4 regions of the Pseudoalteromonas espejiana DSM 9414 genome follow, and region 2 is predicted to be linked to each of the others. Evidence: predicted binding sites of a transcription regulator. Region 2 holds the regulator's gene; each other region holds the start of a gene.
What was found. The regulator sigma-54, encoded in region 2, starts transcription at its own class of promoters, with help from an activator protein. The targets are predictions, from matches to a motif close to GTTGGCACGNNNNTNGNNT.
Positions count from the first base shown of each region.

Region 1 (5,590 bases), 1.2 Mb from region 2:
AGCTTAACGACAAGCTAGCAAGTGCAGCGGGTGCGTCTTTACTTGATTCTATTGTTGAAATTAACGGCGTTAAGCTATTAGTTGCAAACGTTGAAGGAACCGAGTCTAAAGCGCTTCGCGGTATGGTTGATGACCTTAAAAACAAGATTGGCTCAGGTGTTATTGCCCTTGGTGTTGCCAGTGGCGATAAGGTAAGCCTAATTGCAGGTGTAACTAAAGACTTAACAGGCAAAGTAAAAGCCGGTGAGCTTGTTAACCACATGGCTTCTCAAGTAGGTGGTAAAGGCGGCGGTCGCCCAGATATGGCACAAGCGGGTGGCTCACAACCTGAAAACTTAAACGCAGCGCTTGAAAGCGTAACTGCTTGGGTAACCGAGAAAGTTTAAGATTACGTGGCACTTATTGTCCAAAAGTATGGCGGCACTTCGGTTGGCTCAATTGAGCGAATAGAAGCGGTCGCCGACCTTGTTGTTAAAACTAGGCAACAAGGTCATCAAGTGGTTGTTGTGCTCTCGGCTATGTCGGGAGAAACCAACCGCTTAATTAACCTCGCCAAACAAATTGATACTCGCCCGAGTAATCGAGAACTAGACGTACTAATAAGCACCGGAGAGCAGGTTTCTGTATCGCTGCTTGCTATGGCTATTATAAAACGTGGCCACTCAGCTGTAAGTTTACTTGCCGACCAAGTAAATATTCAAACCGATAACATGTTTGGTAAAGCCCGCATTGAAGATGTAGCCGCAACGCGTTTAAAGCATGAGCTTGAGCATAACCGTATTGCTATTATTGCCGGTTTTCAGGGGCGCGACGTAGAGGGAAATATTACAACCCTTGGCCGTGGTGGCACCGATACCTCTGCGGTAGAAATTGCCGGCGCAATAAAAGCAGACGAATGCCAGATCTATACCGATGTTGATGGCGTATATACAACAGACCCGCGTGTAGAACCAACAGCGCAACGATTAAGCCATGTCACGTTTGCAGAAATGCTAGAGCTGGCAAGCTTGGGCGCCAAAGTATTGCATATTCGCTCTGTAGAGGCGGCTGGCAGGCATAAAATGCCGCTTAGGGTGCTTTCAAGCTTTAAGCCCGATGAAGGAACGCTAATTAGTTTTGAGGAGAGCGATATGCCAACCAAGGTTGTATCGGGAATAGCATTTAATCGTGACGAATGCTTGATAAAGGTACATGGCGTACCATACTGTGTTAATTCTCTTACAAAAATTTTGAAACTTTTTGCAGAAAATGGCATCGAAATAGATATGATTAGTCAAGTTAATCATAACTTTGAAAAAAAAGACTATGCTTTCACTGTGCACACAAATGACTATCTGCAAGCACGCGATTTACTTATTAAGCATAAGGTAAATTTGCAGGCTGAGGATATTTCTGCTGACACCACAATTGCAAAAGTGTCGGCTGTTGGCGTAGGGATGAAGTCTCACTCTGGTGTAGCGCATCAATTTTTTGATGCACTAGCTAAAGAAAGCATACATGTGATTTTAGTTTCGACGTCAGAAATCAAAGTATCGGTTTTAATTGATGAGAAGTATCTGGAATTAGCAGTACGTGCGTTACATAAAGAATTTTTAACAGAAAATGGATAGTTTGGGAGTTTTTACTTACTTTTCAATCGAATTTTCATTAATATGTTCAAGCGGAATCTTATAATTTATTGGAACATGGGAGCAAGAGAATGCTAATACTAACTCGTAGAGTAGGTGAAACCCTAATGATTGGTGACGAAGTAACAGTTACTGTTTTAGGTGTTAAAGGAAATCAAGTTCGAATTGGTGTTAATGCACCTAAAGACGTTTCAGTGCATCGTGAAGAAATTTACATGCGTATACAAGCTGAAAAGTCTAACCCTAATCCGGGCAATGCTTAATCAACACGTATACTTAGCTGAGTAATTTATTACTTAGCTATACCAAAAGCCACTCACTGAGTGGCTTTTTTGTTTATAAAATCGAGCATATCATCGGTTAATACGCTGCTAGATATGTATTGCATGCCGTGTTTATGATGAATTAAATAACCACGCGGAGTTTTGGTAATAGCTGTTATTTCAGACCAGGTAAGAGTATGGTTTTTATAATGGTTTGAAGAGCTTATAGCCTCGTCTGTAAATTCAAGTGTTACTTGCGAACCAGACGCACGACTAAACATTTGGCGTGTAACCCACCAAGGCCTGCGGTAATAAAACGCCACGCATTCTAAAACGCCAACCATAATTAAAAATGTGCCTAGGTAATGATCGTCCATCGCGTAAATACTAAATAAACCTAAGCACACTAATAACAATAGCAAAAAGTACTTTGGCTTTGCGCCTTTACTATAAGGCAGAGACTCATCAAAGCATTCGTAGTAGTAGGGTTTATCTAATTTATAGGTAGTGGTGAGTGACATAATAGCTAATAAATAAAAGTTTTAGCCATTTTAGCAAGCCAGCATTAAAATCTCATTAGTTTATCTGCATGGTGTATTACAGACACAAAAAAGCGGCTTATAAAAAGCCGCTTTTATTACGTTACCAAGCAGATTAACAGTTAGTTTCTTCTGCGTTAACGCCTTCTTTTACATTCTCACATGCATCTTCTACAGAGTTTTGCACGTCAGTTACTGCTTCATCAATACGCTCGCCTGCTTCTTCTGCGTGGTTGTCTTCACAACCCATCATGAAGAAACCTGCGAATACTGCGATAAGTGCTGCTTTTAAAGTTGTTGAGTTCATAATGTAATTCCTTGTAAATGTTGATTGTTTAGTGTTTTGAGTATTCTAACTACCTGGGCGATTTACCGCGCAGTGCACCTGAAACTAAAGAAATCACTAAAAGTACTAAAAAGATAAAAAATATAATTTTTGCTATACCAGCTGCGGCACCTGCGATGCCACCAAAACCTAACACTGCAGCGATTAAAGCAATAACTAAAAATGTAATTGTCCAGCGTAACATTGTCTTCTCCTTGGTTATCAAATTCGTTCGAGATTACTAATGCCAGTTATATGCCATTATTAATTGTTGTTAATAATCAATTGTTTATCTTATTTGGCAGGATTTGTTTAATTTACTCATTGGTAACTTTTACTTTTAACGATGTAACTTATTCACACTGTTGTAAATTTTGTGAAACGTAAATGGTTACTACGAATGCTAGCGAACTCACTCTTGGTAAGACCAATTTACATTGGTTTGATTTTTAACGTTAAAAGCGTTTATTACAGCTTTGTAGTTAGCGAGTTTTAATGGATTTTAATTTTTAATATATAACGATGGCCTATAACCGCTATTTTTAACATCTATAAAGCCACATGTTCGTGGTAATTATAGCTATGTTAACTGCTTTGGTTATATGTTAGTTTAATTTTAATTGGTTTTACCAATTTACAGGTGATGGACAAAGTATTAAGTTTTGTTATTATCTGGTGAATAATTATTTAAATAAATCGATTTTATATCGGTGTAGTGTAAGGGGGAGAAAAATGGATATAGCAGCAGTACTCACAACCGCAGGCAGTTTAATGCTTACGGGCATGGTGGGCGTGTTTGTGTTTCTTTCAATATTAATTGGTGCTGTAACACTTATGTCTAACTTAGTTGCTCGTTTTGCCGAGCCTGAAGTGGCAGCACCTGTTAAATCACCATCTTTTAAATCTCAAGGTGTGCCAAGTGAGCACATCGCTGCTATTAGTGCTGCCATTGCTCAGTACAAATCAAATAATAAATAAGGGGCACACACGTGGCTAAATTAAAATTAACAGAACTTGTTTTACGCGACGCGCACCAGTCGTTACTTGCTACACGCATGCGCTTAGACGATATGCTTCCTATTGCTAGCAAGCTTGATGATGCAGGTTACTGGTCTATTGAATCGTGGGGCGGCGCAACATTTGATTCGTGTATTCGTTATTTAGGTGAAGATCCGTGGGAGCGTATACGCGCACTTAAAAAGGCAATGCCTAATACTAAACAGCAAATGCTATTACGCGGTCAAAACTTGTTAGGTTACCGCCATTACGCTGATGACGTAGTAGAAAAGTTTGTAGAGCGAGCGCACAAAAATGGCGTTGATGTATTTCGTATTTTTGACGCGATGAACGATGTGCGTAACTTAGAAACTGCAATAAAAGCAGCTGTTAAAGTAGGCGCCCATGCACAAGGGACTATTTCGTACACTGTAAGCCCTGTACATACTCTTGATATGTGGCTAACGCTTGCAAAACAATTAGAAGATTTAGGTTGTCACTCTATTTGTATTAAAGACATGGCCGGTTTATTAAAACCATATGATGCCGAGCAGCTAATAAAAGGCCTTAAAGAAACCGTTTCTATTCCTATTGCAATGCAGTGCCATGCAACAACAGGGCTTAGTACTGCAACATATCAAAAAGCCATTGATGCCGGTATTGATATGCTTGATACAGCTATTTCATCAATGAGTATGACTTACGGACACTCAGCCACAGAAACTATAGTGGCAATTGTTGAGGGAACCGCACGCGATACTGAACTTGATTTAAACCAGCTTGAAGAAATAGCTGCTTACTTTAGAGATGTTCGTAAAAAATACGCAGCCTTTGAAGGTAGCCTTAAAGGTGTTGATGGCCGTATATTACTCGCGCAAGTACCTGGCGGCATGTTAACCAACATGGAAAATCAACTTAAAGAGCAAGGCGCTGCTGATAAGCTAAACGAGGTGTTACTTGAAATTCCGCGTGTGCGTGAAGATTTAGGCTTTATTCCGCTTGTTACACCAACATCGCAAATTGTAGGTACACAAGCTGTACTTAATGTGCTTACTGGCGAGCGTTACAAAACCATTACTAAAGAAACCGCCGGTGTACTAAAAGGTGAGTACGGCTTAACACCCGCACCTATGAATAAAGAGCTGCAAGAACGTGTGCTTGATGGGCAAGATGTAATTACGTGTCGCCCTGCTGATAATATTGCACCTGAGCTTGCATCACTTGAAGCAGAACTTCAAAAAGAAGCGCAAGAACAAGGTTTAACTCTGGCTGATGAGCAAATAGATGATGTACTCACTTATGCGTTATTCCCACAAGTTGGCCTTAAATTTATTAAAAACCGTAATAACCCAGATGCCTTTGAAGCAGTACCAAGTGCCGATGATTCAAACTCTAAACCAGCTGCAAAACCTGCAAACAACAAAGGCGTTACCGCTGAACAATATAGCGTGAAAGTAGACGGTAAAGTTTACGATGTTGTTGTAGCGCAAGGTGGTGAGCTTAAAGAAGTATCGCTTAAAGATTCTGAGCATTTACCTCAATCAGCATCGGTTGCATCAGGCGAAACATTAAACGCGCCACTGGCTGGTAATATTTTTAAAGTAAAAGTAAAAGCAGGACAAGCCGTAAATGAAGGCGATGTTGTTGTGATTATGGAAGCGATGAAAATGGAAACTGAGGTTCGTGCAATGCACTCTGGTACCGTTGCCGAAGTTTTAGTATCTGAAGGTGATGCTGTAACTACTGGTGATGCAATTATAGCGATGGCGTAGGAGTAGCGTTAATGGAAGGTCTATTAAACCTTTGGCATGCTACAGGCATTGCTAACTTTACCTTTGC
Region 1 is NZ_CP011028.1:718,257-723,846, forward strand. It holds gene alaS (alanine--tRNA ligase) at 1-386, shown strand, start outside; gene PESP_RS03255 (aspartate kinase) at 393-1,610, shown strand; gene csrA (carbon storage regulator CsrA) at 1,700-1,891, shown strand; gene PESP_RS03265 (YcxB family protein) at 1,945-2,412, opposite strand; gene PESP_RS03270 (hypothetical protein) at 2,546-2,737, opposite strand; gene PESP_RS03275 (DUF1328 domain-containing protein) at 2,787-2,960, opposite strand; gene PESP_RS03280 (OadG family protein) at 3,488-3,733, shown strand; gene oadA (sodium-extruding oxaloacetate decarboxylase subunit alpha) at 3,745-5,523, shown strand; gene PESP_RS03290 (sodium ion-translocating decarboxylase subunit beta) at 5,535-5,590, shown strand, end outside.
Region 1: PESP_RS03275 (DUF1328 domain-containing protein) is a predicted target of sigma-54. The motif match lies at 3,000-3,018, and genes of this name have one in related genera.

Region 2 (5,590 bases):
GCCGCAAAATTACAGCCGACCGTCTTGAAGTGCATAAACGCGAAGACTTAGGTGATAACAAGCAATTACTAATTGCCACAGGCAGCCCTGCATACTTTGAAGAAAAACAAGACGATGGCACTATAATGAGCGCCAGTGCTAACGAAGTTCGCTACGATGTAGCTAAGCGTTTTTTAACCCTTGTAGGTGATGCAGAAGTTGCCCAAGCGGGTCAAAAAATTAATGCAAAAAGCATTACCTATGACATGGAACAACAGCTAATTAGCGCTGAAAAAGACGAAAACTCAACAGATCGCGTACACACTATTTTAGTACCTGTTGAAGCAAAACCAGAAGATAAAACAGGTAACGAAGGCCAACCATGAGTACCTTAAAAGCAGAATTACTAGCAAAAAGCTATAAAGGTCGCCAAGTTGTAAAAAACGTTGGGTTAGAAGTTCAAGCAGGTAGTATTGTTGGCTTACTAGGCCCTAATGGTGCAGGTAAAACCACCACGTTTTACATGATTGTAGGCCTAGTTCCTAGCGATAAAGGTAAAATTTCAATAGATGATAACGACATTACGTTATTACCTATGCACAGCCGTGCTCGCTTAGGTATTGGCTATTTACCACAAGAGTCATCAATTTTTAGAAAGTTAACAGTTTATCAAAACTTAATGGCGATTTTAGAAACGCGAAAAGAGCTTAATAAAGCCGCTAGAGAAGAAACGCTTAACAACCTACTTGATGAGTTTAGTATTCAGCACATTCGCGACAGCCAAGGTATGGCGCTTTCTGGTGGCGAACGTCGCCGCGTTGAAATTGCCCGCGCATTAGCCGCAAATCCTAAATTTATTTTATTGGATGAGCCTTTTGCTGGTGTTGATCCAATTTCAGTGTTAGATATAAAGAAAATAATTGAACATCTTAAAAATCGTGGGATTGGGGTACTAATTACCGATCACAACGTAAGAGAAACCCTTGATGTTTGTGAAAAAGCCTACATTGTTTCTCATGGGGAGCTAATTGCATCTGGCACTCCAGAACACGTATTAAACGACAAAACTGTGCGCGATGTTTACTTAGGCGAGCAATTTAGGCTGTAACAATCAAGCCACTCCTTTGAGCATCTGCTAATATTAATTATAACAACATAAAAGGATTGTTAGAGATACATGAGGCAATCATTACAGCTGCGCATGGGCCAGCAACTTACAATGACTCCACAATTGCAGCAAGCGATACGTTTGCTGCAGCTCAGTACATTGGATCTCCAGCAAGAAATACAAGAAGCACTTGATAGCAACCCGCTATTAGAAGTTGAAGAGCAAGATTACACGGAAGATTCGGCTGGAAAAAACGAGCAAAAAGCAGACACCGATGATGTAACCGTAAGCGCATCAACTGACGATTCAGCCAGCGAATACGAACAAGACAGCGGTGAAGCTTTAAATAAAGACACCGTTAGCGATGATATGGCAATGGATGTTACGTGGGATGAATACATGAGCGCCGCGCCTGCAGCTTCATCAGGCCCAATGCCAGAAGATGAGTCTATTTACCAAGGTGCTTCTACCGAAACGCTTCATGAGTATTTAATGTGGCAGCTTCAACTTACACCCTTTAGCCCTACCGACGAAGCAATTGCTATTGCCATTGTAGAAGCTGTAGATGACTCAGGTATTTTAACGTTAAGCTGCGAAGAAATTTTAGAAAGCTTTAACCAAGAGCACGATGATGACGTTGAAGTTGAACTTGATGAAATTGAAGCTGTTTTAAAGCGAATTCAATTATTTGACCCTGTAGGTATTGCAGCACGAAGCCTACAAGAGTGCTTATGTATACAGTTGAATCAATTTGATAAAGATACACCTTTAATAGAACAAACAAAAATGATCTTAACCGATCATATTGATCTATTAGCAGCTCGCGACTATCGTACATTAATGAAGAAAACAAAGCTCAAAGAAGATGAGCTTAAAGAGGTAATGACATTAATACACACTCTCAACCCAAAACCTGCTGATACCATAGTGAGGGAAGAGTCTGAGTATGTTATACCTGATGTATCGGTTAAAAAAATTAAAGGCCGCTGGGTGGTTGAGTTAAACCCAGATAGCATGCCAAAAATACGTGTAAATAGTCAGTATGCGGCTATGTCGCGTACCGTAAAATCTTCGGGTGATAGCCAATTTATTCGCTCTCACCTGCAAGAAGCTAAATGGTTTATTAAAAGCCTAGAGAGCAGAAACGATACGCTATTAAAAGTAACTAACTGTATTGTAAAACAGCAGCAGGCATTTTTTGAACATGGCCCTGAAGCCATGAAGCCTATGGTATTAAACGATGTTGCTGAAATGGTAGAAATGCACGAGTCGACAATTTCGCGTGTAACTACGCAAAAATATATGCATACACCACGTGGTATTTTTGAGCTTAAATACTTTTTCTCAAGCCATGTAAGCACCGAAAACGGTGGTGAGTGCTCATCTACAGCAATACGCGCCTTGATTAAAAAGCTAATTGCCGCGGAAAACTCAGCTAAACCATTGAGTGATAGCAAAATTGCGGATATATTGGCAGAGCAAGGAATTAAAGTAGCTAGACGCACAATAGCAAAATACCGTGAATCGCTAGCTATTCCACCGTCAAATCAGAGAAAGAGTTTGATATAAGACGTAAAAAACAAAGAGGAAATGCTTATGCAACTAAACCTAACTGGTCGTCACGTAGAAGTAACTGAATCACTTAAAGACTATGTAAATAATAAATTTGCAAAGCTGGAAAGGCACTCAGATCATATTAGCAATGTGCATGTCATTCTCGATGTAGAAAAACTCAACCAAAAAGCTGAAGCGACAATTCATGTAAGTGGCGCAGACTTATTTGCCTCTACAGAGCACCAAGATATGTATGCCGCAATAGACTCGTTGATTGATAAACTCGATCGCCAAGTTATTAAACATAAAGAGAAGCTCGCTAGACACTAATATTATGAAATTAAGTACATTAGTATGCCAGGACTGCAGCAAAGCTGCGGTCCTTTTTAGTAGTAAAAAAAGAATTTTAGAATTCATTAGCGAACTCGCTCATGAAAAATTACCTTATTTACCACAGCAAGATATTCTCAACGCATTAGCAAGCAGAGAAAAACTAGGTAGCACAGGTATTGGCCGAGGAATCGCGATTCCTCATGGCAGAATGGGTGGCGTAGAAGAGCCGCTTGCATTAGTACTTGTTAGCGATACACCTGTTAACTTTGATGCGATAGATAACTGCCCGGTTGATATTTTTGTGGCACTCATCGTACCAGATGGTGATAACCAGCAGCACCTAAAGACTCTAGCAACTATAGCTGATAAACTGAGCAACAAAGAATTTTGTAAACAGCTACGCAGTGCAAAAACCGATGCTGAGCTGTATAACGTTATTGTTGAACAATCGTAGTAAATACTAAGGGCGATAAATGGAGTTGATTATCATAAGCGGCCGTTCTGGTTCAGGAAAGTCGGTTGCTTTGCGCGTAGTTGAAGATTTGGGTTATTATTGCGTAGATAATATTCCGGTAAACTTACTGCCCTCTTTGGTACGCAGCGTATCAGATAACTACGACAAAATAGCGGTCAGTATTGATGTGCGTAATATCCCAAAACAACAAGACGAATTCAACGATATTCTTGAATACCTTCCTGACTTTGCAAAACCAACACTGTTTTACTTAGATAGTGACGATCAAACACTGATCAAACGCTTTTCTGAAACGCGCCGCTTACACCCTCTATCAATTGATTCGTTACCACTTGATTTAGCAATAAAAAAAGAAAAAGAACTGCTTGATGTGTTGGTCACACGCGCCGATTTTATGCTTGATACCACTGATTTAAGTGTGCACCAATTAGCCGAATCTATCCGTGAAAAAATACTGGGTAAAAAAGATAAACAACTTATTGTGACGTTTGAATCTTTTGGGTTTAAACATGGTATTCCAAAAGAAGCTGATTATGTATTTGATGCTCGCTTTTTGCCAAACCCGCACTGGGAGCCAGAATTAAAGCCTTTAACAGGGCTCGATCAGCCTGTAAAAGACTTTTTAGCAAATCACAGCATAGTGCAAAAATTCACCTGGCAAATTCAAACCTTTGTACAAACTTGGTTACCGCATTTAGAGCGTAACAACCGCAGTTATTTAACAATTGCTATAGGTTGTACTGGCGGGCAACATCGCTCGGTGTATTTGGCACAAGCCATTGGTGAAAGCTTTGCTATGACGCACCCTAATGTAAAAATTCGTCATCGTGAGCAAGAAAAATAACCTTAAAATAATAACCTGTTCAGTTTAGGTATAGTAATTTATGCGCTGTGAAGACACGTTTTTAATAAAAAACAAATTAGGCTTACACGCCAGAGCTGCAACGGTGCTTGCACAATTAGCCGTGCAATTTGATGCTACAATAACCTTACATCAAGATGATAAAGAAGCCGCTGGTGATAGCGTATTAGCCTTAATGCTACTCGAAAGTAGTAAAGGTAAAGAAGTTAAAGTTGTATGTGAAGGCCCAGACTCAGAACAAGCTCTCCACGCTGTTGGGCAGTTAATTGCACAACGATTTAACGAACAAGAATAAACGTTTAATTACTTAGCTTGCTCAAACATTTTCGCTTTATGCCCTGATCAGTTTGTGTAGCTTGGTAAATGAATAGTATTTAATTAGATTAATCGCGATGTGGTTAATCGCCTCCCCCGTCGTATATAAAAAAATTTAGGATGCCAATGCCAGAAGCGTTTGAACAAGACTACCCACTGCAACAATTAAAACAGGTGACTAAATCACTTAATAGTGGGCAATTTGTTCAAGTAAGACGCATGCTAGCAAAAACGGCCCCGTGTGATACTGCCCTTTTACTCGAATCCTCACCACATAAAATTAGACGCATGCTTTGGCAGCTGGTTGACCCAGATGTACAAGGTGATGTGCTAGAAGAGCTCTCTGAGGATGTACGTTTAGGTATTATTGCGCAGATGGAGCCTGAACACATTGCCGCTGCCACCGAGGATATGGGGCACGATGATTTAGGTGAAGTACTACGTAGTCTCCCTGATACTGTCTATAAAGATGTTGTTGGGGCTATGGACACCCAAGACCGTGAAAGAGCCACTCAGGCTCTTTCATACCAAGAGCGCTCAGCGGGTGCGTTAATGAACACCGATACGGTGACCATTCGCCCAGACGTTACACTTGATGTAGTACTGCGTTATATAAGGCTCAGAGGTGAGCTGCCAGAAGGCACTGATGATTTATACGTTGTTGATAAACATAATTGCTTTTTAGGCGCATTATCGCTCAGTACACTTTTAACTAATCCACCTGAAAAAATAGTACGAGATTTAATGGATGAAGACTGTGAGTCGATTCCTATTTCTATGGATGAAAGTGAGGTTGCTCAGTTATTTGAGCGTCATAACTGGATATCTGCACCGGTAGTTGATGATAACGCACACTTGCTAGGGCGTGTTACCATTGATGATATTGTTGATGTAATACGTGAAGACGCTGAGCATAGCTTATTAAGCTTAGCGGGTCTTGATGATGAAGAAGACACCTTTGCAC
Region 2 is NZ_CP011028.1:3,213,867-3,219,456, forward strand. It holds gene lptA (lipopolysaccharide transport periplasmic protein LptA) at 1-365, shown strand, start outside; gene lptB (LPS export ABC transporter ATP-binding protein) at 362-1,087, shown strand; gene PESP_RS14590 (RNA polymerase factor sigma-54) at 1,157-2,656, shown strand; gene hpf (ribosome hibernation promoting factor) at 2,684-2,971, shown strand; gene PESP_RS14600 (PTS sugar transporter subunit IIA) at 2,976-3,428, shown strand; gene rapZ (RNase adapter RapZ) at 3,448-4,293, shown strand; gene PESP_RS14610 (HPr family phosphocarrier protein) at 4,334-4,606, shown strand; gene mgtE (magnesium transporter) at 4,753-5,590, shown strand, end outside.

Region 3 (5,590 bases), on a different replicon from region 2:
AGCTGGTTTTTTATGTGCTTTAAGTACGTTGGTTTCATCAGTGTTTAAACTAAAGCTTAAACCGCGGTTATTCCACACAAAGCCACCTTCGCTCATGAGTATTCCGCTGCCAAATTCCCAGTAAACACTTTGAATAAAGCTCACGAGTTGGCCGTTTTTATCGCGTGCTGCCATCCAAACAGTGTCGCCTGGCTGGGCACTAAATGGCCATTGCTTGGCTTGGGCCATATCAATATTGTTTGCAAGCTCGCTTAAGCGCTCATCTGTTAGTGCGTTTTTGTAATCGTCGCTGAGAGCTTCTGGGTCGGCCCAAAGTGTAGGGCGGTGAGTAAAGCTTTGTTTGGTTGCCTCTACAATTAAGTGGGTCCAGTCGGCTTCGGTGTTAGCTTTGTGTTTTAGTTTATTAACCGCACCAATTATCTGTAGTGAATGCACCCCTTGTGTAGGAGCTGGTAAGTTATAGCAACTAATACCCGATAAATTAGCACTAAGTGGTGTTACTACATCTGCTTTTGTATTTGCAATGTCGGCTGGGGTAATAATACTGCCGGCTTTGGCTAAATCGCTGGCAAACGAGTCGGCAAGTTCACCTTCATAAAAAGCGTTTAAGCCGTGCTTTGCCAAATGCTCAAAGGTATTGGCAAGTTTTGGGTTTTTAAAGTGTTGCCCTGCTTGTAAAGGTTTACCGTTGGGGATGTATAGCGCTTTAAAGGCATCGTTAGTGTTGGTAACACTTGCCAGTTTTTCGCAGCCCGCTTGCAGGCTTTTTGTAACAGTAAAGCCTTCGCGGGCAAGCTTAATAGCAGGCGCTAAAATAGTACTTAGTGGCAGGGCTGCGTGCTCATCTACCTCAATTGCTTTTTGCCAGCCACGAAGCGTAGCCGCTTGAGTCAATGCGCTTAAACCGCCTCGCTCTGGTATGTGTTGCTCATTACTGTAGGCACTTATGTCGCTTGGTGCGCGCCCGCATGCATCAATTGCGGTGGGTGTGCTTTGGTTTGGGTTATCAATAAGCCAAAAACTGTCGCCGCCAATCGAGTTCATATGTGGGTAAACCACGCTAATAGCAGCTGCTGCCGCTACCATTGCTTCTGTGGCTGTACCGCCTTGTTTTAGTATGAAGGTGCCTGCCTCGGTCGCTGAAAAGTGCGGGGCAGTAAATGCAATGTTGTGTGTGCTCATGCAAGTGTGTCCTGTTTAAAGTGTGCAGCTAATTGTTGTACGCAGGCAAGTAGGCTTTTATCGTTGCCGTGGCTCATCATTAATGAAAACCCATATGGGTGGCCATTTTCTAAATTAGCCAATGGTAAGTGAACTTGCGCCGAGCGGCTCAAGCCCGCAATGGCAGATAAGGTTATAATTTGCATACGTAAAGCGCTTGTGTCGGCGCCTAATTTAGGTGCGGTTGTGGGTGTGGTTGGCAAAAATAAACAACTGTTTGTGTTTAGGTTTTTAGCTATTAGTGTTTGCCACTGGGTTTGTACGTGTAGTGCTTCTTGCTCTTCTTGGGCGGTTAGTGCCAATGCCATTTTAAAACGTGCCGCAATTGCCGGAGCAAACTGGGGAAGTTGCCCTGGCAATTGAAGCCAATCTTTATGCATTTTAGCTATTGCGCGCCCTTGCAGTATTCTAAAGCTATCAGCGAGTTCGCTTAATAAGTTGCTATTAGGCAGTTCAAGTTCTTTATGATGCTTAAAATAAGGTTTGGCTTTTTTTAGTAGTTGTTTAATAGGTGCTTGTAAAGCAGGGCTTACTAGCTCAAATAACGGCTCACAAATAACTAAGGTATCAACGTTATTAATAGTTTGGTTTGGTAACAGTACATTGCCTACATCGCTTAGTAATTCTGCACTTTGGGTAAGCCAGCCAATGGTATCAAAAGGGGGTGCTAGCGGAATTAGGCCGTCTTTTTCAATCACGTTATGGCTGGGTCTGATACCAAATAAGCCGCAGTAACTTGCGGGTATTCTAATAGAGCCGCCAGTATCGGTACCTAAGCCAATATCGGCTAAGTTAGCAGCAACGGCGGCAGCCGAACCCATACTCGAGCCGCCACTTGCATGACCGCTAAGTTTTGGGTTTTGTGCCGCCCCATAGTGAATGTTATTTCCCTCTAAGCTGTAAGCAAGCTCATCGGTGTGGGTAAAGCCTGTAAAGCTACAACCCTCTTTCATTAACTTATTTACCGCACTTGCTGTTTGCTGGGCAGGTTTTGATGCTTTAAACCAGCTAGGGTTACCTGCGCTGTTGCGCTCGCCTTTAACAGCAAATACATCTTTTACTGCAAGGCGCTTATTGTTAAGTGCGCCGTGGGTGTGTGTTTGCCATGTTTTAGGACCATGATCACAAAAAATACCGGCAAAATTATTATGTGTTTTGGTACTCATATCACCACTCGTTATAAAGTAAATCTGACCAACTGGTTATAGTCAGATTTAGGGTGATTAAAAAGACGAATTAATTATTATTATTTTTCAGCCCACTGCGTAACATCTTATTTTTATTTTACAGAGCCTGATCCGCTTTTTAATCGGTTAGCTTATTATATTGCCTAAAAGCTAAGCAAAAGCAATGCCAAACACAATAAAGTTGTCCGCTCGGTCAGGTTTTTGTGGGTTTGTATGGTGTTTATAAAAATTTAAGCAACTAAGAGGGCGTAATTTAGAGGTGAAAACACACCAAGTTGGTGCGTGTTTGCACCATCTTGGTTGTAAGTCGGGGGTTTACAATAGTGCGTTTGGGCTAATTATTAAGCCGTTTACATCGGCGTATAACCAATCATTTGGCTTAATTGTGGTGCTAAGCATAGTTACGGTTTGGTTTTTATCACCAAATCCACGTTTTAAAGTACTACGCGGAGTTGAGCCAAGCGCCATTACGGGTAAATCCATAGTGGCAAGTATTTCTATATCGCGGCAACAGCCGTTAATAACAACGCCTTCCCAGCCATTTTTTAATGCGCGCTCTGCCATTATATCGCCTATAAAAGCAAAGCGTTTACTGGCAAAGCCATCAATAACTAATATTTTGCCCTTGCCGTTTTCATGCAGTATGTCGGCGGCAAATGAATTGTCTTCTGGGCAGGTTACTGTAACTGCTTGGCCACTAAAGGTGGTTTTTTTACCAAAGTGGCGCAGGCCGCTGTCGGCTACTTGTACGCTCTGGCGGTGATCGTCAAATAAATCGGGGGTTGTAAAGTTATCCATGGGTTAAGCCTCACTTTGCTCGGGTATTTTTAAGCCAATACCTTTTAAAATAATGTGGGCAATTGACTGCGTAATGTGTGCCACATCGGTTTTATCGTATTCTAATTTGTTCATAACTAGCAGTACTTCCGCTTGAAAGTCGGCGTAGTATTGTGTGGTTGACCAAATGGTAAATAATAAATGGTAAGGGTCAACGTTATCCATTTTATCGGCGTCAATCCATGCTTGAAAAACATCAACCTTTTGCTTTACCCAAGGGCGTGTATTCGTTCTAAAATAGTTTTGAAGGTACGGTGCACCACGCAGTATTTCGCTGGCAAATAAACGCGATTGCAAAGGCTGATTAACGGCAAGTATTACTTTGCTTTTAATGTAGTTATAAAGCACATATGCGGGGTCGTCCTCAGGGGTGACGTTATCTAGCCCTAAGTTCCAATGCGCTATTATGCGGTCTATTACGGCTTCGTATAGGCCATCTTTACTTTTAAAGTAATATAAAATATTGGCTTTAGGCACGCTTGCCTCTTTGGCAACCATACTCATGCTAGCGCCATCGTAACCAAGCTGAGAAAACAATTGCTCTGCGGCATCGAGTATTAACTTTTGGTTTTTCTCTCGGGTGAGTTCTTTTTTATTTGGCTTTGTTTGTGTGGTCATTATGGCGTTGCTGAGTTTAAGGTGTTGATTGATTGTAACTTTACTGACCGAAAGGTCAATTACTAAAATTTGCTTTATTTTATATAAAAGTATTAGTAACAATTGTTTAAGTAATTAATTACTGGTAGCGTACCCCTAAATACAGGTAGTACTTTTAGGTAGTTAATGGACTTTTTTTCTAATCATAAATATACACTTTATGGCATCGCCGCTATTTTACTATGGAGTTGTTTAGTTGCTTTGCTGCGCGATGTGTCTGAGTTATTTGGCCCCATTGGTGGTGCTGCGCTTATGTATAGCGTAAGTGCACTTTTTTTAATTATAGTAATGGGGCCGCCAAAGTTAGGTGGGTTTAATAAACGCTATATTATTTGGGGCACTGCTTTATTTGCCCTTTATGAGGTGTGTTTAGCACTGTTTGTAGGGCTGGCTAATAATCGCCACCAAGCGGTAGAAATGGCCGTTATAAATTACTTATGGCCCACGCTTACTATTTTACTCAGTATTATAGTTAACCGTAGTAAAGTAAGTTTTTGGATTTACCCTGGCATGTTGCTCGCCTTTTTTGGTGTAGCGTGGTGTGTTGGCGGTGATAGTGGTTTATCTATTAGTAGTATTACCAACAACTTTGCAAGTAACCCTACGGCCTACTTGTTGGCTTTTGTAGCGCCATTTATTTGGTCTGTATACTGTGTCATTACTCAAAAAAGCAGTAATGGTAAAAACGCCATAGTGCTGTTTTTTATAGCCACAGCGTTAAGTTTGTGGGTGCTATATGGTTTAAGTGATGAACCCGCTATGGTGTTTTCGTTACATGCAACAATTACGCTTGTTTTAGCAGGTATAGTGGTAGGCAGTGGTTATGCACTTTGGAACCAAGCAATTATTGGCGGTAACTTAATGCTGCTTGGTACGCTTTCGTATTTTACGCCGGTTTTTTCGGCTATTATCTCGGCGCTTTATTTATCAATTACCCTTAGTGCCTCATTTTGGCAAGGGGTAATAATGGTAACTGGCGGCTCACTCGTTTGTTATTTTGTAACGCGTGAGAAGCCAATTAAAAAGCAAATAAACCCAGTTAATTAATTAACTGTGTTTATTTAACCACTCGAGTGCGTGTGACCATAAACCATCTGACTTTTTACTAAAAAACTTCATATGGCCAATTTCTTTTAAGCCATAGTCTTTAGGGTTTAAGGTTAACTTACTCGCTTTTAATTTTGGGAATACCGAGAGCATATCGGCGACATTCGCGTTATTTGCAATGTCGTCGTCGGTGGCATTAACCCACATTGACGGCATAGCTAAGGTGTTGTAACAGTGTTGAAATACGGTATCGCCAAATGCCGATTGCACATAACCTTGCGCGTTACACCATTTTTGCCACTGCTTAGCAACGCCTTTAGGTAGGGGCTCGCCCATCCCAAACCATTGAGATTTAGTATGGCCAAATAGTGCGTTACTGAGGGGAATAACCCCATTCATAAAAAAGTGCGCTTTAACCTGATACGCCAAGCGCATATTGGTTAATTTCCCCGACGAACAAGCAAAGTTAAACGCTGAGCTTAACTGATCTGCATTATGCATAAGCCCGACTAATTGCCCGCCGGCGCTGTGGCCAACTAAATGATATGAAGTATCAGGAAAGGTTTTTTGCAAATACTCAAGTACGGCTGGCATGTCTTGCTCGCCCCAAGTTTGTAATGTGGCCTTACTTTTTTTAATAC
Region 3 is NZ_CP011029.1:328,395-333,984, forward strand. It holds gene PESP_RS18360 (gamma-glutamyltransferase family protein) at 1-1,182, opposite strand, end outside; gene PESP_RS18365 (amidase family protein) at 1,179-2,387, opposite strand; gene PESP_RS18370 (putative 4-hydroxy-4-methyl-2-oxoglutarate aldolase) at 2,724-3,206, opposite strand; gene PESP_RS18375 (TetR/AcrR family transcriptional regulator) at 3,210-3,863, opposite strand; gene yddG (aromatic amino acid DMT transporter YddG) at 4,029-4,949, shown strand; gene PESP_RS18385 (alpha/beta hydrolase family protein) at 4,950-5,590, opposite strand, start outside.
Region 3: PESP_RS18365 (amidase family protein) is a predicted target of sigma-54. The motif match lies at 2,561-2,579, and genes of this name have one in related genera.

Region 4 (5,590 bases), 490 kb from region 2:
ACTTAATGAGCGTGCAGACGATATACCTTTATTACTTAAAGAGCTAATGCGCCGGGTAAACGAGCAAAGCGGTACGTCGGCAAAATTTACGGAGCGCGCGGTAGATAGCCTTAAAGAACATGCGTGGCCGGGCAATATACGTGAGCTTGCAAATTTAGTGGAACGTATGGTGATTATGTTCCCTGAAAAGGTGGTTGATGTACCTGATCTACCTAATAAATACCGTTATATTGATGTAGACGCTTACGAGCCAGAATACCCTGAAGAACTACTTGAAAAAGATGCGTTTAACGATATTTTCAGTACTGGCTTTAGCGATTATGACAACGAGCCAGAACCTGAATTTAACCAAGCTGGCTCAGGCGTATTACCAGAAGAGGGCATTGAGCTTAAAGATTATTTAGCCGAACTTGAAATAAGCTTAATTACCCAAGCACTTGAACGCTTTGATTATGTTGTGGCACGCGCTGCAGAAATATTAGGTGTAAGGCGCACAACACTCGTCGAAAAAATGAAAAAGTATAATCTTTCACGAGATTAGCAGCACGCTTCGCGTCTACAAGCTAAACGCAAAACTTAAACTTTGGCGGTAGACGCACAGCTTGCTCGCGTAAAAAGCGCAGCTTTTAATTACTTAAACGCGCATCTTAAAAAAGAGGGCAAATGAGAAACCACAATTAACTTATGCGTTACTTCTTTAAAGCGCAGCGTCTCTTATCCTCTTTGTGAACAAATCAGTTTTATGGTTATAAATCACTTATTCACCAAAAGCCTTAATAATTTCTTCTTTTCTAAAGCAATCATTACTGTGGTCGTTAACCATGCCGCAGGCCTGCATATGTGCGTAAACCGTTGTAGGCCCTAAAAACTTAAAGCCACGTTTTTTTAAATCCTTTGCAAACGCGGTAGAGGCCTCTGTTATTGCAGGGTAGTCATCTATGCTATTTAAATTGCTGATAATTGGCTTGTTGTTTACAAACTGCCATTGGTAATCACTAAAACTACCAAACTCTTTTTGAATTTCTATAAATCGGTTGGCGTTATTAACCGTTGCTGCAATTTTTAAACGGTTACGCACTATGCCTTCATCAAGCATGAGTCGCTCAATGTCATCAGCTGTAAATTTAGCTACTTTGTACACATCAAAATTAGCAAATGCTTTTTTATAGCCTTCACGCTTTTTTAAAATAGTGTACCAACTAAGCCCTGCTTGGGCCGACTCTAAGGTAATAAACTCAAATAGTTTAGTGTCATCATAAAGAGGTACACCCCATTCTTCATCATGGTAAATAACGTAATCTGGTTTAGTGGTATCGAGCCACGGGCAACGGCACTTTATTTGCTCTCCCATTATTATTCCTTTTCGTGTGCGTCATTTTTATGTCGCTTAAATTTAGTGTGTAACTTTATGAAAAATATATAAATAAAATTTGGTATAAATTGTGCATTTAGCTGTTTATCTACATCATGAAGAGATTTGATTATGGCCCTTGCAAGTGTACTTAAACCACAGTTTATTACTGCAAATCAGTATAACCCATGTTTACTCCAAGAAGAGTATATTGGTGAGTTAAGTGATTTAAGACAACAAGCAAGTTGGTTGTCGCACTTGGTTGATACCATGCCAGCAGGAGTCGTTGTACTTGATGGCAAAGGGTTAATTGCTAAGGCCAATCAAATAGCCATTGATATGCTTGGCGAGCCACTAGAAGGTGAAAAGTGGTTTAATATTATTCAACGCTCTTTTCGCCCGCATCAAGATGATGGGCACGAAGTATCTTTAAAAGATGGTCGCCTTATAAAACTTGATATAACTGCACTCGCTCCAGAGCCTGGTCAGCTTATATTAATGACCGATTTAACAGAAACCCGCCGTTTACAAAAGCGCGTTGCGCATATGCAACGTTTGAGTGCGCTTGGTAAAATGGTGGCATCGCTTGCTCATCAGGTACGTACACCGCTTTCTGCAGCTATGTTATATGCCGCAAATTTAGGCTCTAAAAAACTACCTGAAACATCGCGTGAAAACTTTCAAACTAAATTAATGTCGCGTTTAAAAGATTTAGAAACCCAAGTAAACGATATGCTGTTATTTGCTAAAAGTGGTGAGCAGCAAGTGGTTGAACAAGTGTCTATGCAGCAGCTTTTAAACGAGGTAAAGCTTGGCGCCGATGCAATGGTTGCATTAAATAATAGTGTGTTGAGCGTTGAATTACCTGAGCCAGATATTGAGATTACGGGTAATAAAACGGCTTTGGCCAGCGCTATTCAAAACCTTATTCATAACAGTATACAAATTATTGGTAGCCAAGCAGAAGTTACATTAAAAGCGCAACGAGATAATAACGAGCCCGATAGCGTTCGTATTAGCGTATGTGATAACGGCCCTGGGGTTGAAATAAGCCAAATAGAGAAAATTTTTGAACCGTTTTATACCACTAAAAGTCAAGGTACAGGGCTTGGACTTGCTGTTGTAAGTTCTGTGGCTAATGCGCATCAAGGACGTGTTGAAGTGGTTAATAATGCCAGTGGCGGGGCATGTTTTAGCTTGCTGCTGCCTATATGCACAACCTCAACGCAGGAGAAATCAGCATGAGCAATACAATACTAGTGGTTGAAGACGATGCCGGATTAAGAGAAGCACTAATAGACACATTAGAAATGTCAGGTATTGCATGTGTTGCCGCCGAAAGTGCTGAGCAAGCGATGGTGTTGTTAAAAAAATATGAATTTTCGTTAGTGGTCAGCGACGTACAAATGGGCGCTATGAGTGGCTTAGATTTACTCAGAAGTATTAAGCTTAACTACCCAGAGCTGCCGGTACTTATGATGACAGCCTATGCAACGATTGACGATGCGGTAGAGGCTATGCGCTTAGGTGCAATAGATTATATGGCAAAACCATTTGCCCCTGAAGTGCTACTAAATATGGTCAGCCGTTACCTACCAGAAAAGCCAAAAGAGACCGACGGCCCTATCGTTGCCGACCCAAGTAGCATTCAATTATTAGAGCTTGCAAGCAAAGTGGCACGCTCAGATGCAAGTGTTATGGTGTTAGGCCCTAGTGGCTCAGGTAAGGAAGTACTTGCGCGTTATATTCATGATAAATCAAGCCGCTGCGATGCTCCATTTGTTGCAATAAATTGTGCTGCAATACCAGAGAACATGCTTGAGGCAACCTTATTTGGCTATGAAAAAGGTGCTTTTACTGGAGCAATACAAGCATGCCCTGGTAAGTTTGAACAAGCACAAGGCGGCACTATTTTACTTGATGAAATAACCGAAATGGACTTAGGTCTTCAAGCTAAATTGTTACGCGTATTACAAGAGCGCGAAGTAGAGCGCTTAGGTGCGCGCAAAACAATTTCGCTTGATGTACGTGTTCTTGCCACCAGTAACCGTGACTTAAAAGAAGCCGTGGCTGAAAATCAATTTAGAGAAGATTTGTATTACCGCTTAAACGTGTTTCCGCTTATGTGGCGACCGCTGTGTGAGCGCCCTGGCGATATAATTGTATTAGCTAAGCATTTAATTGAGCGCCATTTAGCTAAGAGTAAAGAGCCTTTAGCAAAACTAGATGCCAGCGCCGAGCAAAAGCTGCTTAGCCATGCTTGGCCAGGTAATGTGCGTGAGCTTGATAATGTGATTCAACGTGCACTTATATTACGAACAGGCAATATAATTAGCGAGCACGCTATTTTTATTGAAAACCTAATGGATACACAGTGCTTGCCCAAGCCATTAGATGCACCTGCTGATCAAACTCAGTCGCAAAGCAGTGCTTATTATGATGATAAAATCACTCCAAGCGAGGCGTCGGCGCCGCTACCAAGTCCAGATACAGGTAGCTACAAAGACGAGTTAAAAGACAAAGAACATAAAATTATTTTAGAAACCTTGGCTCGCTGCCAAGGCAAGCGTAAAGATGTTGCACAAACACTTGGCATAAGCCCGCGTACGCTGCGTTATAAGTTAGCTCAAATGCGCGACTTAGGTATTTCACTTCCCGCTTAAACTTAGCTAGACCCACCTTAAATAACCCTAAACTAACTTTGCTTAGTTTAGGGTTGTCAAATCTCTGACTCATCTAAATTAAAGTTAACCTGTTGTAATAAAAGGTTTATTTATATGGCACAGTTTGTGCTTTATAACTACTAAGAACGTTAACTGTATTTGCCAGAGAAAATTATGAAAATTCAAAACAGTGCTTTATTCCAAGAAATGCAATCTATGGCTTTAGAAGCCGGCCAATCAAATCAGGTTAATAAGCTACCAACGCAAGCTCAACCTACTTCAAGTGCACAATTTGGTGATTTACTCAGTGATGCAATCAATACGGTGAGCGGCCTGCAGCAAGATGCGAAAGAAAAAGTAGTCGCGGTAGAAATGGGTGATAGAAGTGTATCGCTTGCTGAGGCCATGATTGCCTCACAAAAATCTTCAGTCGCGTTTGAGGCAACTGTTCAAGTTAGAAATAAACTTGTTGAGTCATACCAAGAAATTATGAACATGCCTGTTTAACTAGGTAGTGGAGAATTATTGTGGCGCAAACTAATCAATCAACAGATCTTGCTCTTGCTGGCGGCGGTATAGACCAAAGCAGTGACACCGAGCAACAAGAACAAAAGTCGGGCTATTTAAGCGCCTTAAACGGGGTTGATGTGCTTCGCCAAGTAACCCTTATTATTGCTTTAGCTATTTGTTTAGCAATTGCTATATTTGTGATTATTTGGGCACGCCAACCAGATATGCGCCCACTTGGTAAAATGCCTACCGAAGAGCTAATTCAAACACTTGATTTTTTAGATGCGCAAAAAATTGAATATGAGCTAGATGGTAATGTTATTTCGGTTGATGAAAGCGAATACCAAAATATAAAACTACTCATGGCCCGAGAAGGGTTAGAGCAAGGCCCTACATCTGGTACCGATATTATAATGCAAGATATGGGCTTTGGTGTGAGCCAACGCTTAGAGCGTGAGCGTTTAAAGCACGGCCGCGAGCAACAATTAGCACGCACCATTGAAGAGTTAAATAATGTCACTCGCGCCAAAGTATTATTAGCTATTCCTAAAGAAAACGTATTTGCACGCAGAGAGAAAAAACCATCAGCCACAGTGGTACTTACTCTTAAACGTGGGCGTTCGCTTGATGGCGAAGAAATAGATTCAGTAGTTGATATGGTTGCCTCTGCAGTACAAGGCTTAGAGCCTTCAAAGGTAACAGTAACAGATCAAAATGGCCGTTTACTTAATTCTGGCTCACAAGACTCATTAGCAGCACGCTCTCGTAAAGAGTACGATATAGAACGCAAGCGTGAGCAAGAATACCTAGAAAAAATAGACAGCATAATGATACCTGTAGTGGGCTTGGGTAACTACACAGCACAAGTTGATTTAAACATGGACTTTAGCTCGGTAGAAGAAACACAAAAACGCTACAACCCAGACCTACCAGCAGTTAGAAGTGAAACCACGTTTGAAGAAAACAATATAGGTGGCTTAGCGGTAGGTATTCCTGGTGCTTTAACTAACCAGCCGCCGGTTAACTCTACAATTCCAGAAGTCGCAGGACAAGGCGGAGCGGGTAC
Region 4 is NZ_CP011028.1:2,722,049-2,727,638, reverse strand. It holds gene PESP_RS12465 (sigma-54 dependent transcriptional regulator) at 1-541, shown strand, start outside; gene PESP_RS12460 (DNA-3-methyladenine glycosylase I) at 758-1,351, opposite strand; gene PESP_RS12455 (sensor histidine kinase) at 1,484-2,596, shown strand; gene PESP_RS12450 (sigma-54-dependent transcriptional regulator) at 2,593-4,014, shown strand; gene fliE (flagellar hook-basal body complex protein FliE) at 4,189-4,521, shown strand; gene fliF (flagellar basal-body MS-ring/collar protein FliF) at 4,542-5,590, shown strand, end outside.
Region 4: fliE (flagellar hook-basal body complex protein FliE) is a predicted target of sigma-54. The motif match lies at 4,128-4,146, and genes of this name have one in related genera.